Regions from separate parts of the Ruminococcus gauvreauii genome, predicted to be linked through region 1. Evidence: riboswitches for the same ligand, from Rfam matches in the RefSeq annotation. Region 1 holds a riboswitch; each other region holds the start of a gene.

Region 1 (4,625 bases):
AAGTTGTTGACTTCTTCATCTGTGTAGCCCAGAACCGCTGCGTGATAGGCATATGCAGCGACGCCTCGTATGCCGAACAGAATCAGTGATTTCAGGGAACGGATGTCCTCCTGGTCACTCCACAGTTTCTCCATATCATAATTTTCCGTATCTTTGCACGGGGAGCCGCATGCGCTGCAACCCGGCACAACGATCGTCTTCTCACCATTTACGCGGCCGATAAGGCTGCGAAGAGTCTCATCATTAAAATTAACATTGGTAAGGGTTGCAAACAATCCGTCGATGATGATCTGATCTGTATTCTCTGTTTTGGGATTGCCGGCGCAGGCACGGGCCAGTCCGATCAACGCCCCTGTCAGCTCATCCTGCAGTCTCGCCGTACCTGCGGATTTACCGCAGACGCCCGCATTACCTGTACAGCCGGAACACCCTGCTGTCTGTTCACACTGAAAACAAAACATTTTTTGACTCATAATAGAATCTCCTCTCTTCTTCTCATATTGTAATTCTTATTTATCCTAAGACACGCCCATCTTTAGAAATGGTAACCGTCTGCCATGGAATACGTTTTCCGCTGTTTTCAAGCGCTGTCACCGCAGCATGTTCGATACCGGAACAGCACGGAACTTCCATCCGGACCACCGTCACGCTTCTGATTTGGTTCTGACTGATGATTTCCGTCAGCTTATCACTGTAATCGGTTTCATCAAGCTTTGGACATCCGACCAGCGTTACTCTGCCGCGCATAAATTCCCGGTGAAAATCCCCGTATGCATATGCTGTACAGTCAGCTGCGATCAACAGGTCTGCTCCCGCAAGAAAAGGAGCATTTGCGGCCACCAGCTTTATCTGCACCGGCCATTGTCCAAGCTCGGACGCCGCCGCGGGCACGGGCTGTCGGACCGCCATCTTTTGCTTCTGGTTGGCAGCGACAGCCTCCTTGTCGTAATCGGCCGCCTCACGCTCTGTGAAATGTATCGCATCGACCGGACAGGCGGGAAGACAATCGCCCAGACCGTCACAGTAGTCATCCCGCAGCAGCCTCGCTTTTCCATCCGTGATCCCTATCGCACCCTCGTGACAGGCATCCGCACACAGGCCGCATCCATTACATTTTTCTTCATCTATCTGGATAATTCTTCGAACCATTTTGTTTTCCTCCCGTCTGTTATCTTGACTTTATGGGTACAGTATAATAGAATCATTCCAACAAGTATGTTGTTAAAACAACAAAGGAGTGAAAAATGGATTATATTTTTTTATCAAAGACTTTACTGTTTCGAGGGGATTCTCCTGAAGAGATCAAGATTATATTAGACTGTCTGGGCTGTGAACAAAAAACGTTTAAAAGAGGTGAAGCCATCTACCGCTCCGGTGACGTTGTTCAGTCTCTCGGCATCGTGCTGTCAGGCCGGGTGCAGATTGAAAATGATGATCTGTGGGGAAATAAAAGTATTCTGGACAGCGTTGGGCCAGGCCAGGTATTTGCAGAGACGTATGCCTGTGTCCCGGGTGAACCGCTGATGGTGAGTGTGATTGCCGCCGAAGCATCTGAAATCTTATTTTTAAATATCGGACGTGTGCTGAAGACCTGTCCCAACGCCTGTCAGCACCACAGCAGGCTGGTCAGCAACCTGCTCACCATCTCTGCCCGGAAAAATCTGAACCTGTCACGCCGTATTTTCCACACATCATCGAAATCCATCCGGGGCAGACTGATGTCCTATCTGTCATTTCAGGCTGCCCGCCACGGATGTTTTGAATTTACCATACCGTTTAACCGTCAGCAGCTTGCGGACTATCTGAGTGTCGACCGCAGTGCCATGTCCAATGAACTGAGTAAAATGCAGAGAGAGGGACTCCTGACTGCTGACAAGAATCGTTTCTGTCTCAAAGAAGACATCGTGAATAGTTTTTAAAACAAAAATTATTGATTAATTGATCGCCATCTCTTTTACCCGTGCCAGGGCTTTGCTGACAGACGGAATCAGCAGGATCACGATTGTCAGTATCCCCTCTGCAAATATGTATGCGGCATTATATACCAGTGAATACGACAGTGCACCCCATCCTGCCCACGCATATTCCCCGAAAAACAGCCATCCGGAGAGAACCGAGAATACATAGCGTCCCAGGATACCGATGAGATACCCCTTCAGCAGCCCCCGCCTGGACTTTGCAAAGAGTCCGGAGAGTCCAAATGCACCGAAAGCAAGCAGATAGTCGACAATGATCTGTATCGGAAACAGAATATAGGGTCCCAGCAGAAACTGCAGCACGCCATAGGCTGTCGCGCTTAAAAGCCCGGCCCCCAGACCGTAAAAATATCCCGGCAGGCAGATAAACAGCATGCTGCAAAGCGTCACCGCACCGCCGAACGGGAATTCATAGACCTTCAGCATGGACAACACGGATGCCAGAGCAACCGACATGGCACAGAACACCAGCTGACGTGCATTCATGTGTTTTCTTTTTCCTCTGCCAGCAATAACCGAAGCCAGGATCAGCAAAGCAGCCAGCAGTATCCCTACAGCCGCGTATCCCCCTGACGTGAGCGTATATCCATCCTCTGAAGCATTAACAAAAAATGACATCAAAAAAACCTCCTTAGACAGAATTCAGGAGGGTTCTACTGATTATTACACTGCTTCCTTACGCCGGTATGGTCCGGATCAAGTAGTGAGGGTCAACACGTATGGTTCTCTCAGCCCGAAGGCTCCCCTAGCTGAATACTGTATGTTATTCTTTTCTGATTATAGCATCTGACCTGAGAATGTCAATAGAAGATGCATCTTTTCATTTCGCAGCATGTGCCGTGATAATGGTATAACTATATGCGTTTACCGTGATGATGTAGCCGTCCGTTCTCACATACCAGTTTTTCCCGTTTCTTGTGATAACAGCATTGGGAGAATTGATTTTTATTTTGCACCATTCGACCACATTCTCTGTATCTAAAGACAGATTCCTTTTTATTCTCGCCACACCCAATTCTGTTGTGTGCAGTCTGTCCAGCTTTTTCAGCAATTCATAATCTTCATTCATTCTTAATCTACCACCATTCCTTTGTCCAAACTCTGTTTTTCTTTGCTGTCTCACCGTTCACACGAGGCCCTAAGGCTATCGGCGGTCAGCGTGTTTGCGTTTCTCACCATATCGATCGGGGTTCCTGCAAATACCACCTCGCCCCCATTTTTGCCTCCGTCCGGTCCGATGTCGATAATCCAATCCGCCTGTTTCATCACGTCAAGATTGTGTTCGATCACCACCAGGGTGTTATCACGGGACACGATCATATCGAACAGCTCCATCAGATTCTGGATATCAGACATGTGCAGGCCGGTGGTTGGCTCGTCCATCACAATAATTTTGCCCCTCTTCCCCAGTTTCTTCGCCAGCTTGATCCTCTGGCGTTCGCCGCCGGACAGCGTGCCAAGCGGCTGTCCCAGTGTCAGATAGGATAGACCCACCTGCTTCATCACCTTCAGCCGTCTTCTGATTCCGGCATCCTCGAACACTTCCAGCGCCTGTGAAGCAGTCAGGCTCAAAAGCTCCACAATATTTTTTCCTTTGTAGGTACAGGCGAGTGCCTCCTGATTATAACGCAGTCCCCCGCAGGTCTCGCACTCTGTCACAATCGGGTCCATGAAAGCAAGTTCTGTCACGATAACCCCCTTGCCGCCGCACACCGGGCATGCACCTGTGGAATTGAAGCTGAACAGGCCGTCCGGCTTTCCGCTCTCCCGCGCCAGCAGTTTCCGTATTTCATCAAAAAAGCCGAGGTAGGATGCAGGCGTGGAGCGGTTTGTCGCCGTGATGGGGCCCTGGTCCACCATCACAATATCGCTTTCATACTGGCTGGCAAACACTTCGGAGATCAGCGTGCTCTTTCCCGAACCGGCCACGCCGGTCACAACGGTCATAATCCCAAGTGGGATGTCCACGTCTACATGTTTCAGGTTATGGAGGCAGGCATTTCGGACGGGCAGCATGCCCGCCGGCTGTCGGGGATTTGGCTTCAGCGGCATTTTCTGCCGCATTGCCCTGCCTGTAAGGGTATCGGCTTTCAGCAGCTTTTGATAACTGCCCGCAAACACGATCTCCCCGCCGCTCTGCCCCGCCAGAGGCCCCACATCAATTACATAGTCCGCGATAGAGATGACATCTTTGTCGTGCTCCACCACAAGTACCGTATTGCCCTTGTCACGAAGCTGTCTTAGCAGATGATTCATGCGGTAGACATCACGTGGATGCATACCGGCGCTGGGTTCATCAAAGATATAGGTCAGCCCCGTCAAACTGCTGCCCATGTACCGGACCAGCTTCAGACGCTGTGCCTCACCGCCGGACAGTGAAGGAGTTTCCCGGTTCAGATGCAGGTACGGCAGGCCGATCTCTATCATCCTGTCCAACCCCTCTATCATCGTCTGTATCAGAACCCCCACCGTCTGATCTGATATCTGTGACAGAACTTCACGAAGCTGCGTCAGCTCCATCCCGCACATATCCGCGATGGAATATCCCCCAATCCTGCAGTTCAGCACCGTATCATTCAGGCGCTTTCCGCGGCAGTCGGTACACTCGACCTCTGAAATCAGATTTTGTGACCTATCCTGAGTATGCCT
Region 2 (4,625 bases), 210 kb from region 1:
GAAATCGGACTTTCTATTTCAGCACTATCAGATATGTACAGCTACTTTTGTTTCAGCCGCCTGAAACAAATCAGGAAAAAGACAATGCCGTATACCGTCGTGATCGGCGTGGCAAGACCGACCAGCATCAGAGATGCACCAGGAAGCCGGGACATCAGTATTGATACCGGGATACGGATGCAGAATGCGGATGTGATTCCCTGCAGCATGACGGGAATGCTTTTGCCGCAGCCATTAAAATATCCGATGCTGCTGAATAATACACAGGTGAGGATACAGTCTGCCGAAAAGCCCCTCAGATAGCTGGCACTCTGCGTGATCACCGCCTGATCGGACGTGAATGCAGCGGACAGCCCGGCACCCCCGAAGAAGCCGGCCACAAACATCACGATTCCGACTGCTATGCCGGAGAACATTGCAGTGTAGAATCCTTTTTTGGCGCGGTCCATTTTGCCTGCCCCCACATTCTGTGCGACGAAGGCTGAGACACTCTGCATGACGGAGGCCGGCACCAGCATGATAAAGGAGACGATTTTTTGGGCAACGCCGTATCCCGCCGATGGCTGAAGGCCCATACCGTTGATGATGGAGTTGATCACCAGGAAGGAGATTTGTACCGTGGTCTCCTGCAGGGCGATCGGTACGCCTATTTTCAGGATCAGCCGCAGTTCTCTGACGAATATCCTGCATTGCTGAAGGGAAAAGGAGATGGGGAGATTCTGACGTCTCAGAACCAGCAGAGAGGCGATCACCGACACCCCCTGTGCCGCGATGGTAGCGATTGCGGCTCCGGTTACGTCCATTTTAAAGACCCCGACAAGCAGCAGGTCTCCGACAATATTGACAATGCATGCGATTCCGACGAACAGGAACGGAAGATTGGCGTTGCCGACACCGCGGAGGATACTGCTGATTACATTATACGCGATGATGATCAGAATACCGCCGGAACAGATACGGATATAAGTGACTGCCTTGTCAAAAGATTCCGCCGGTACCTGCAGAAGATGTGCGATGTTTCCTGCAAACACCTCCAGCAGTATCGTCACTATGATCCCGATGATTACAAACAGTACGATGGAGGTGCCGACCGTATTACCGGATTCCTCCGGCTTTTTTTCACCGATATGCTGCCCTATGACGACCGTTGCGCCCATGGCAAGGCTGGTTATAATGAAAGTTACCATCTGCATAAACGCGCTTCCGGTTCCAACCGCTGATATGCTGCTGGCATCACCGAACTGGCCGACTACCAGCAGATCGACTGCTCCGTATGCTGCCTGAAGCACCAGGGCGCCCAGCACAGGCAGGGCAAACCGTACAATAGCCTGAAAAACAGAGCCCTCCGTAAATGTGATTTTGCTGCTTTTTTCTTTTGCCATTCTTCCCTCCTTATGATTCTTTGGATGTCTGCGTATTCGTAACATAAAAAAGAATAGCCCTCCAAAAAGGAAAGCTATTCCGCTTTCAAACCGACAGCAGATAAGGGGAATCGAACCCCCCTCTCCAGCTTGGGAAGCTAGCATTCTACCGATAAACTATATCTGCATGTATTTTATTATAGCAGTTTTTCATGAAAAATCAAGTGTTTCAGCAATATTTAACAGGGCTGCTCTGCAAAGCTTGCAAACAGAAGTCAATGTTGCTATAATACTATTACAATTTTATAATTGCAGGGGAACTGATGCAGTTGAGAAGGCGGCGCACGTCACGTGGCGCACCTGACCCTTTGAACCTGTCGGTTAATACCGTCGTAGGGAGCAAACAAACACAGTTGGAAGTAGAATGTCTGGGGATTTGCACCCGGGCATTTTTTTCGTTTGCAATTATAATTCTAAAGAAAAAGGAGAGAAAAGTATGAGTGTAAAACAGGAAGCAGCGAAACTGAATACCGGGATGAGAAATACAGTCCCTCTTGTCCATAACATAACAAATTACGTGACAGTCAATGACTGTGCGAACGCCCTACTTGCGATCGGAGCTTCACCTATCATGGCGGATGACATGTTGGAAGCGGCAGATATCACTGCCATATCCTCTGCGCTGGTCATCAATATCGGGACGTTAAACCAGAGAACCATAGAATCCATGATCCTGGCGGGGAAGAGAGCAAATGAGCTGGGGATTCCCGTCGTCTTTGACCCGGTGGGCGCGGGAGCGTCAAAGCTCCGGAACGAGACTACGCAGAGGATTCTGGAGCAGGTTGAGATCAGCATTCTTCGGGGAAATCTCTCGGAGGTGTCTTATGTGGCAGGCCTGTCCGCGTCCACCAAGGGGGTAGATACCTCGGAGGAGGACAGTGACAAAGATGCACTTGCGGTGGCAAAAACGGCGGCGGAGAAGCTCTCCTGCACAGTCGCCGTCACAGGAGCTGTCGATGTGGTCTCGGACGGCGCCCGTGCCGTCAGGATATTCAACGGACATCCAATGCTCTCGAAGATTACAGGAACCGGATGCATGGCAAGCGCAGTTACGGGCGGCTATGCGGGAATGAAACAGGACGCATTCACGGCGGCGGCCGCGGGTGTGATGTCCATGGGTATTGCCGGCGAAATTGCGTATGAAAAGGCGGGACACATGGGAACCGGCAGTTTTCGCGTGGCACTGATGGATGCATTGTCCATGCTGAATGAACAGATGATAGAGGAGATGGGAAAAATTGAAGAAGCAAAACATTGATTATACGTTGTACCTGTGCACGGACAGGGAACTGATGAGTACGGAAACGCTGGAGGAGGCGGTTGAGAAGGCGATCAAAGGCGGATGTACGGTTGTCCAGCTCAGGGAGAAGCATTGTTCTTCGAGAGAATTTTATCAGGCGGCGGTGAACATCCGTGAGATCACAAGAAAATACCAGGTGCCGCTGATTATCAATGATCGCGTGGATATCGCGCTTGCAATCGATGCGGACGGTGTCCATGTGGGACAGAGTGATCTTCCGGCCAGTGTGGTGCGCAGTATCATTGGAGAGGATAAGATCGTAGGGGTGTCTGCCGCGAAGGTCTCCGAGGCAGAGCAGGCGGTGAAAGACGGTGCAGACTATCTGGGAGTCGGGGCGATGTTTCCGACGGATACCAAGACAGATGCGCGCCCCGTTACGATGGAAGAACTGAGGGCGATCCGCAGTGCCGCAGACGTACCGATCGTTGTCATCGGGGGGATTAATCAGAAAACAGTGCATCATTTTAAGGATACCGGAATCGACGGCCTGGCGGTCGTATCCGCTGTTATTGCAGCAGAGGACATCGAACAGGCGGCAAGAGAGATGGTATCAAAATTCAGGGAGTAGAGAATGAGAGAATTTAAAGCGGCAATCTTTGACCTGGACGGCACACTTCTGGATTCGATGGGAGTCTGGGAAACGGTCGATATCGAATTTTTAGGGAAACGGAACCTTGACCTGCCCGAAGACTATCTTGAGGCGGTCACACCGATGGGATTTGAGGCGGCGGCAGACTATACAGTGAAGCGCTTTGGACTGAAGGAAGATCCGGAAGCGATCATACAGGAATGGTATTCCATGGCGAAAGATGCCTATCGAAATACCGTTGCACTGAAACCGAATGTCCGGGAATATCTCGGACTGCTGAAGGAAAGAGGCGTTCGGATTGCGGCGGCTACCTCGTCGGATGAGGAACTGTTTAAACCGGCGCTTGTCAATAATGGTATTGACGGGTACTTTGAACACATCGTCACAGTCCGCGATGTAACACGCGGTAAAGGGTATCCGGATATCTATGAGGAGGCAGCTGCCAGAATGCAGGTGAAACCAAAGGAGAGCGCGGTATTTGAGGATATTTTAAAAGGAATCGAGGGAGCCAGGGCAGGCGGCTTTCTTGCGGTCGGCGTCTACGACCGGTATTCAGAATACGAAAAGGAAGCCATGATCGCACTTGCCGACCGCTATATCTACGACTTTGGTGAATTGATGGAAGGAGAATATAATATCTGATGAAGACAGTATTGACGATTGCGGGCAGTGATTCGAGCGGAGGAGCCGGCATTCAGGCGGATATCAAGACAGTCACGGCACACGGGCTGTATGCGATGAGTGCGGTTACGGCACTGACGGCACAGAATACCACGGGAGTCTATGGGATCATGGAGGTGACGCCGGAATTTCTGGCAAACCAGCTCGACTGCATTTTTAAAGATATATATCCGGACGCTGTAAAGATCGGAATGGTATCTTCGGCGGCGCTGATTGAGGTGATCGCTGATAAATTAAAAGAATACGGGGCGCAGCATATCGTGACGGATCCCGTGATGGTATCGACGAGCGGAAGCCGGCTGCTGGCCGAGGATGCCGCTGAGACTCTCGTTCATACGCTGATCCCGCTCGCGGAGGTGATCACGCCGAATATACCGGAGGCGGAGGTGCTATGCGGGATGGAAATAAAAACAGCGGCGGATATGGAGAAGGCGGCTGTGAAGATCGCAGATTTCACAAATGGAGCGGTATTGATAAAGGGCGGCCATGACCTGAATGATGCCAATGACCTGCTGTATGCAAACGGCAGTTTCAATTGGCTGAACGGTGAGCGTATCAGCAATCCAAACACTCACGGAACCGGGTGCACGCTGTCCTCTGCGATCGCGTGCGGCCTGGCAAAGGGTGACACGCT
Region 3 (4,625 bases), 560 kb from region 1:
TTCCCCCATGATCCACAGAGGGGGCGCTGTGCTCTCAGGGTGACGTTTCGCTTCCGGATGCATGATAATCCCCCCGTTAAGCTCCTGGAAAAATGCAGGCGGAAGTTCTGCTGATATTTCTTCCAGGATTTCCAAAAATTCTGCTTCTGTCATGTTCTTATCTCCCTGAACGCTGGATTGTTTTTTGTCTTCTTCCCTTTTTATTTATTATAGAGTACCATCCACAGTGACAGGATTCAACAAGATCTTTTTGAGACAGCACCTGCCATCACAAAAACAGGGCGCCGAAAAATATATCAAATACGCTTCGGTGCCCTGTCCTGATTTACTTCTTCAGGAATTGTTTATCGAATTCCGGGTTAAAATAGTAATAATTCGTACTGTCCAGCTGCTCCTTCGTCTTTTCCAGCGCCTCTCCAAATCTCTGGAAATGGACGATCTCTCTGGCTCTCAAGAACTTCAGCGGTTCTCTCACTTCCGGATCCGGAATCATCCTGAGCAGGTTATCGTATACCGTCCTGGCCTTCTGTTCGGCTGCGAGATCTTCGGTGAGATCGGCAATGGCATCGCCTTTCGACTGAAATTCCAGTGCTGTAAATGGAACTCCCGCTGCCGCCTGCGGCCACAGTGCTTTTGTATGGTCAATATAATAGGCATCGAACCCTGCTGTCTTTGCATCCTCGATCGTGACGTCCCTGGTCAGCTGATACACCATGGCGCATATGATCTCCATGTGTGCAAGTTCTTCCGTGCCGATATCCGTAAGAAGACCTCCTACAGCCTTAACGGGCATGGTATAACGCTGTGATAGATACCGCATGGACGCGGACAGTTCACCATCCGGTCCGCCGTACTGGCTGATGATCAGCTGTGCCGTCTTCGGACATGTTTTTGTGATCTTTACCGGAAATTGTAATCTTCTTTCATAATTCCACATCAGATACACGCTCCTTCCCACGGTGCAGGACCACATTCCCATGAAAAGGCCACCCCGTTCACCGACTCACATTCTTTTTCGCAGCTGCAGTTCGCAAGACATGCCTGCGTCAGCGGATAGAACCGTTCACTGAAGATCTTCAGAAGATCAGCGCGCAGCGCTGCACATTCTGCAAACAGCCGGATCGCCTGACTGTCTTCGCAGTGTGTATCCAGATACAGTGTCAGGTCATTCAGCGCAAAGCTGACTTCGCTGATTTTTGTCATCAGCGTTTCACGGTCTGCCTGCCGGGGATCAATTTCCTGATGATTCTCCTGCTGCTTCGCCGGATTCGTGACAGATTCTGCCTCATAAAACGGAAGATTTAAGACAGGAAAAACAGTTCCTTCTTTTAATGCTTCACAAAACCGATAGACTTCTCCCCATTTCTGCATGGGGACACTGGCTATCGCAAGACATTCGTTTCCTTCCATAAATGCAAACTCCTTTCCTTGGATATCAGGTGACATATTTATTATGTGGAGTTCTGCTGTTTTTACTTTGCCATTTTCAAACACTTTTTGTAACTGTCCAGGACGGCGCATCTTCTAGACCGAAAAAGTCGGTCAAGAAGCATCGGATGCTCATCCGATGTGGAAATTGGTGCAGAAAGCGACTTACAAGCAAGCTTGACGCAGCTTTCTGCACCAATTTCCCCGCCGACCTGAACTGTTACTACATTTTAATAATAATGTTAATCCATGATATCGACGTCTTCACCGCGCAAAATTTTATTGATATTGCGCACCGCACACATTTTTCCGCACATCGTACAGGTATCTTCACGCTCGGGGGTAGATTCTGCACGGTACCTTCTGGCTTTTTCTCCATCCATTGCCAATTCAAACTGGCGCTCCCAGTCAAGCTCTCTCCTCGCCTCGCTCATATCGTGATCCCAGTCCCTGGCACCCTTAATTCCTTTCGCAATATCAGCCGCATGGGCTGCAATTTTTGAGGCGATGATCCCTTCCTTTACATCATCCACGGTAGGCAGGCGAAGATGTTCTGCAGGCGTCACGTAACACAAAAAAGAAGCTCCGTAAGTCGCAGCGATCGCTCCTCCGATCGCAGCCGTAATATGATCATATCCCGGTGCAACATCCGTCACGAGCGGTCCCAGTACATAAAACGGCGCACCTTTGCAGATCGTCTTCTGAATTTCCATATTTGCCTGAATCTGATTGAGCGGCATATGTCCCGGGCCTTCGATGATCACCTGAACATCTTTTTCCCACGCCCTCGTCGTCAGTTCTCCGAGAGTTACGAGCTCCTCAATCTGAGATACGTCACCCGCATCCTCGATGCTGCCCGGACGGCAGGCATCACCGAGACTGAGTGTCACATCATACTGCTGACAGATTTCAAGCAGTTCATCGTACCGCTCAAAAAACGGATTCTCATTTCCGGTCAGTTCCATCCATGCAAATATGATGGAACCGCCCCTGGAGACGATATTGGTATGGCGTTTTGATTTTTTAAAACGCTCCGCAGTAGCCCGGTTAATGCCGCAGTGAATTGTCATGAAATCCACACCATCTTCGGCGTGCATACGGACAATATCGATCCACTCATCAGAAGTGATATCCCTCAGGGCTTTATTGTAGTACACAACGGCATCGTAGATCGGAACAGTGCCGATGACAGCAGGGCACTCGGCTGTCAGCTTCCTCCGGAATTTCTGTGTATCTCCAAAAGAGCTCAAGTCCATAATAGATTCGGCACCCATTTTCACTGCCTCCATCACTTTTTCCAGTTCCACATCCATATCCAGACAGTCTTTCGACGTTCCCAGATTGACATTGATCTTCGTCTTCAGCATATCGCCGATACCGTACGGCTTCAGACACTGATGATTTTTATTTGCCGGAATTGCAAGCTGCCCTTTTGCCACCAGTTCTCTGATGCGTTCGGCATCTATCTGCTCGTAATCCGCAACTGTCTTCATGGCGTCCGTGATGATTCCGTTTCTCGCTGCATTCATCTGTGTTGTATAGTTCATATAGTGCTCCTTTTTTATTCTTTTATAAAGTTTCCATGACATGAATTAAGGGATATATTACGCAGGTAATATATCCCTTACAGTCACAACTGAACTATACGCCGAAATATTTCCCTACGTTGGCATTACCCAAATCAGGTTACAAGGTCGAGACGCACAGTCTCCTCTCAGCCCTTCTTAGAGCTCCCTTAATATTTTCACTATTTAGTTATAAGACAATTAATCATTCAATACCTGCAGGTACAGACTCTTAACTGCCTCTTTGTCCATCTCCACATAAGTATTCGTCATCAGTCTCTGCTGTTCTGCGATAACCAGTTCAGCCATCTGATCACAGATTTCTTCTGTCACGCCGTACTCAGACAGTGGTTTTCTGCGGATCAGTGCAGCGAGTGCCTCTTCCAGCTTATCATAAACTTCAGCGCCCTCTGTCTCGCAGCCAAGGATCTCAGCCAGTACGTGGTTGATCTCTTTGATATCTCCATCCGGGTTCATTTTGTAGTAGTATTTCATAACAGTCGTGAACAGCTCGTAATTGGACTCACCGTGTGCCACATGGAACATTCCGCCCAGCGGGAAACTCATCGCATGTACAGCGTTGCAGCCTGCAGTACCGAATGCGATACCTGCATAGTTGCTTCCGAGAACAAAGTCATCCATGATCTCCAGTCTGTATTCCGGTCCTTTTTCGATCATCTGAGTAAATCCGTTCATGATCAGTTCGATCGCTCTTCTGCCGAACATTCTGGACAGGTCTGTATGACGGCGTCCTACGTAGCTCTCAACCGCATGGATCAGCGCGTCGATCGCACTGTACATGAATGGCTGATATGGCAGGCTCTTAACAAGATCCGGAATCAGCACTGCGTAATCTGCAAATAATTCATCATTAGCGCAGCCTTTTTTCGTCTTTGTCTTTGTCAGATAGATCATGGAGATATTGGTCACCTCACTGCCTGTTCCGCATGTGGTCGGGCAGATGATCAGTTCTGTTTTATGTTTCGGCTTAAATGTCGGATTTTCTTTATATGCATCAACGATATCATCCGGTTTCTCAGATGCTACCCATTTTGCCATATCTACAACGGTACCGCCGCCGACAGCGATGATTCTCTTGTACTCTTTATCTTTCAGATCTTTGAAGATAGAATTGTACATCTCATCTGTAGGCTCTGTTGTTCCGTATTTCTCCTGGAAATAGACGTCACATTTCAGATCCAGTGGTTTCATTTTCGGCGTATACAGAAATTCATTCGTGAATAATAAATCGCCTTCTCCGATTTCGAATTCCTTTGCAAAGTCCTCAAATGTGTCAAATTTGTGAATCTCAGTTCTTAATAATAACTGTCTCATTTTTTTCTCTCCTTTTCTATGTTGTTATTTTTTTAACAATTACAAGAAATAAATCCCATTCCCTATTTACCTTACAAAAGCTCTGTTCGCATCTATTACTTATTATTGAAATGATCAAGTTTTTCTTTATTAACAAATGCGGAAAGAGCATCGTGTGCATCCTGTGTTGTAAACAGAGAACCAAAGGAAAGAATCATGTGTTCTGTACTCGTCGGATAGTCTGTCTCGCTGGCAACATTGATTGCTTTCTTCATTGTAGCAACTGCGATCGGTCCGTTTTTGGCAACTTTTTCTGCC

What was found. Region 1 has a riboswitch for thiamine pyrophosphate ahead of NQ502_RS15790 (energy-coupled thiamine transporter ThiT). Riboswitches for the same ligand answer to the same signal wherever they lie in the genome.
Region 2: linked by a shared signal. The riboswitch ahead of thiM (hydroxyethylthiazole kinase) and the one ahead of NQ502_RS15790 (energy-coupled thiamine transporter ThiT) in region 1 are both predicted to bind thiamine pyrophosphate.
Region 3: linked by a shared signal. The riboswitch ahead of thiC (phosphomethylpyrimidine synthase ThiC) and the one ahead of NQ502_RS15790 (energy-coupled thiamine transporter ThiT) in region 1 are both predicted to bind thiamine pyrophosphate.

What each region holds. Positions count from the first base shown of each region.
Region 1 covers NZ_CP102290.1:3,338,911-3,343,535, reverse strand. Annotated here, with positions in the region: gene hcp (hydroxylamine reductase) at 1-473, opposite strand, end outside; gene NQ502_RS15800 (ATP-binding protein) at 514-1,149, opposite strand; gene NQ502_RS15795 (Crp/Fnr family transcriptional regulator) at 1,245-1,919, shown strand; gene NQ502_RS15790 (energy-coupled thiamine transporter ThiT) at 1,935-2,594, opposite strand; TPP riboswitch at 2,633-2,733, opposite strand; gene NQ502_RS15785 (DUF3781 domain-containing protein) at 2,797-3,045, opposite strand; gene NQ502_RS15780 (ATP-binding cassette domain-containing protein) at 3,096-4,625, opposite strand, start outside.
Region 2 covers NZ_CP102290.1:3,550,623-3,555,247, forward strand. Annotated here, with positions in the region: gene NQ502_RS16705 (MATE family efflux transporter) at 42-1,382, opposite strand; tRNA gene NQ502_RS16710 (tRNA-Gly) at 1,478-1,548, opposite strand; TPP riboswitch at 1,665-1,777, shown strand; gene thiM (hydroxyethylthiazole kinase) at 1,858-2,679, shown strand; gene thiE (thiamine phosphate synthase) at 2,660-3,289, shown strand; gene NQ502_RS16725 (HAD family hydrolase) at 3,293-3,952, shown strand; gene thiD (bifunctional hydroxymethylpyrimidine kinase/phosphomethylpyrimidine kinase) at 3,952-4,625, shown strand, end outside.
Region 3 covers NZ_CP102290.1:3,896,237-3,900,861, reverse strand. Annotated here, with positions in the region: gene NQ502_RS18230 (metallopeptidase family protein) at 1-153, opposite strand, end outside; gene NQ502_RS18225 (manganese catalase family protein) at 326-937, opposite strand; gene NQ502_RS18220 (spore coat protein CotJB) at 937-1,410, opposite strand; gene thiC (phosphomethylpyrimidine synthase ThiC) at 1,671-2,975, opposite strand; TPP riboswitch at 3,070-3,175, opposite strand; gene NQ502_RS18210 (4-hydroxybutyrate dehydrogenase) at 3,195-4,328, opposite strand; gene NQ502_RS18205 (enoyl-CoA hydratase/isomerase family protein) at 4,424-4,625, opposite strand, start outside.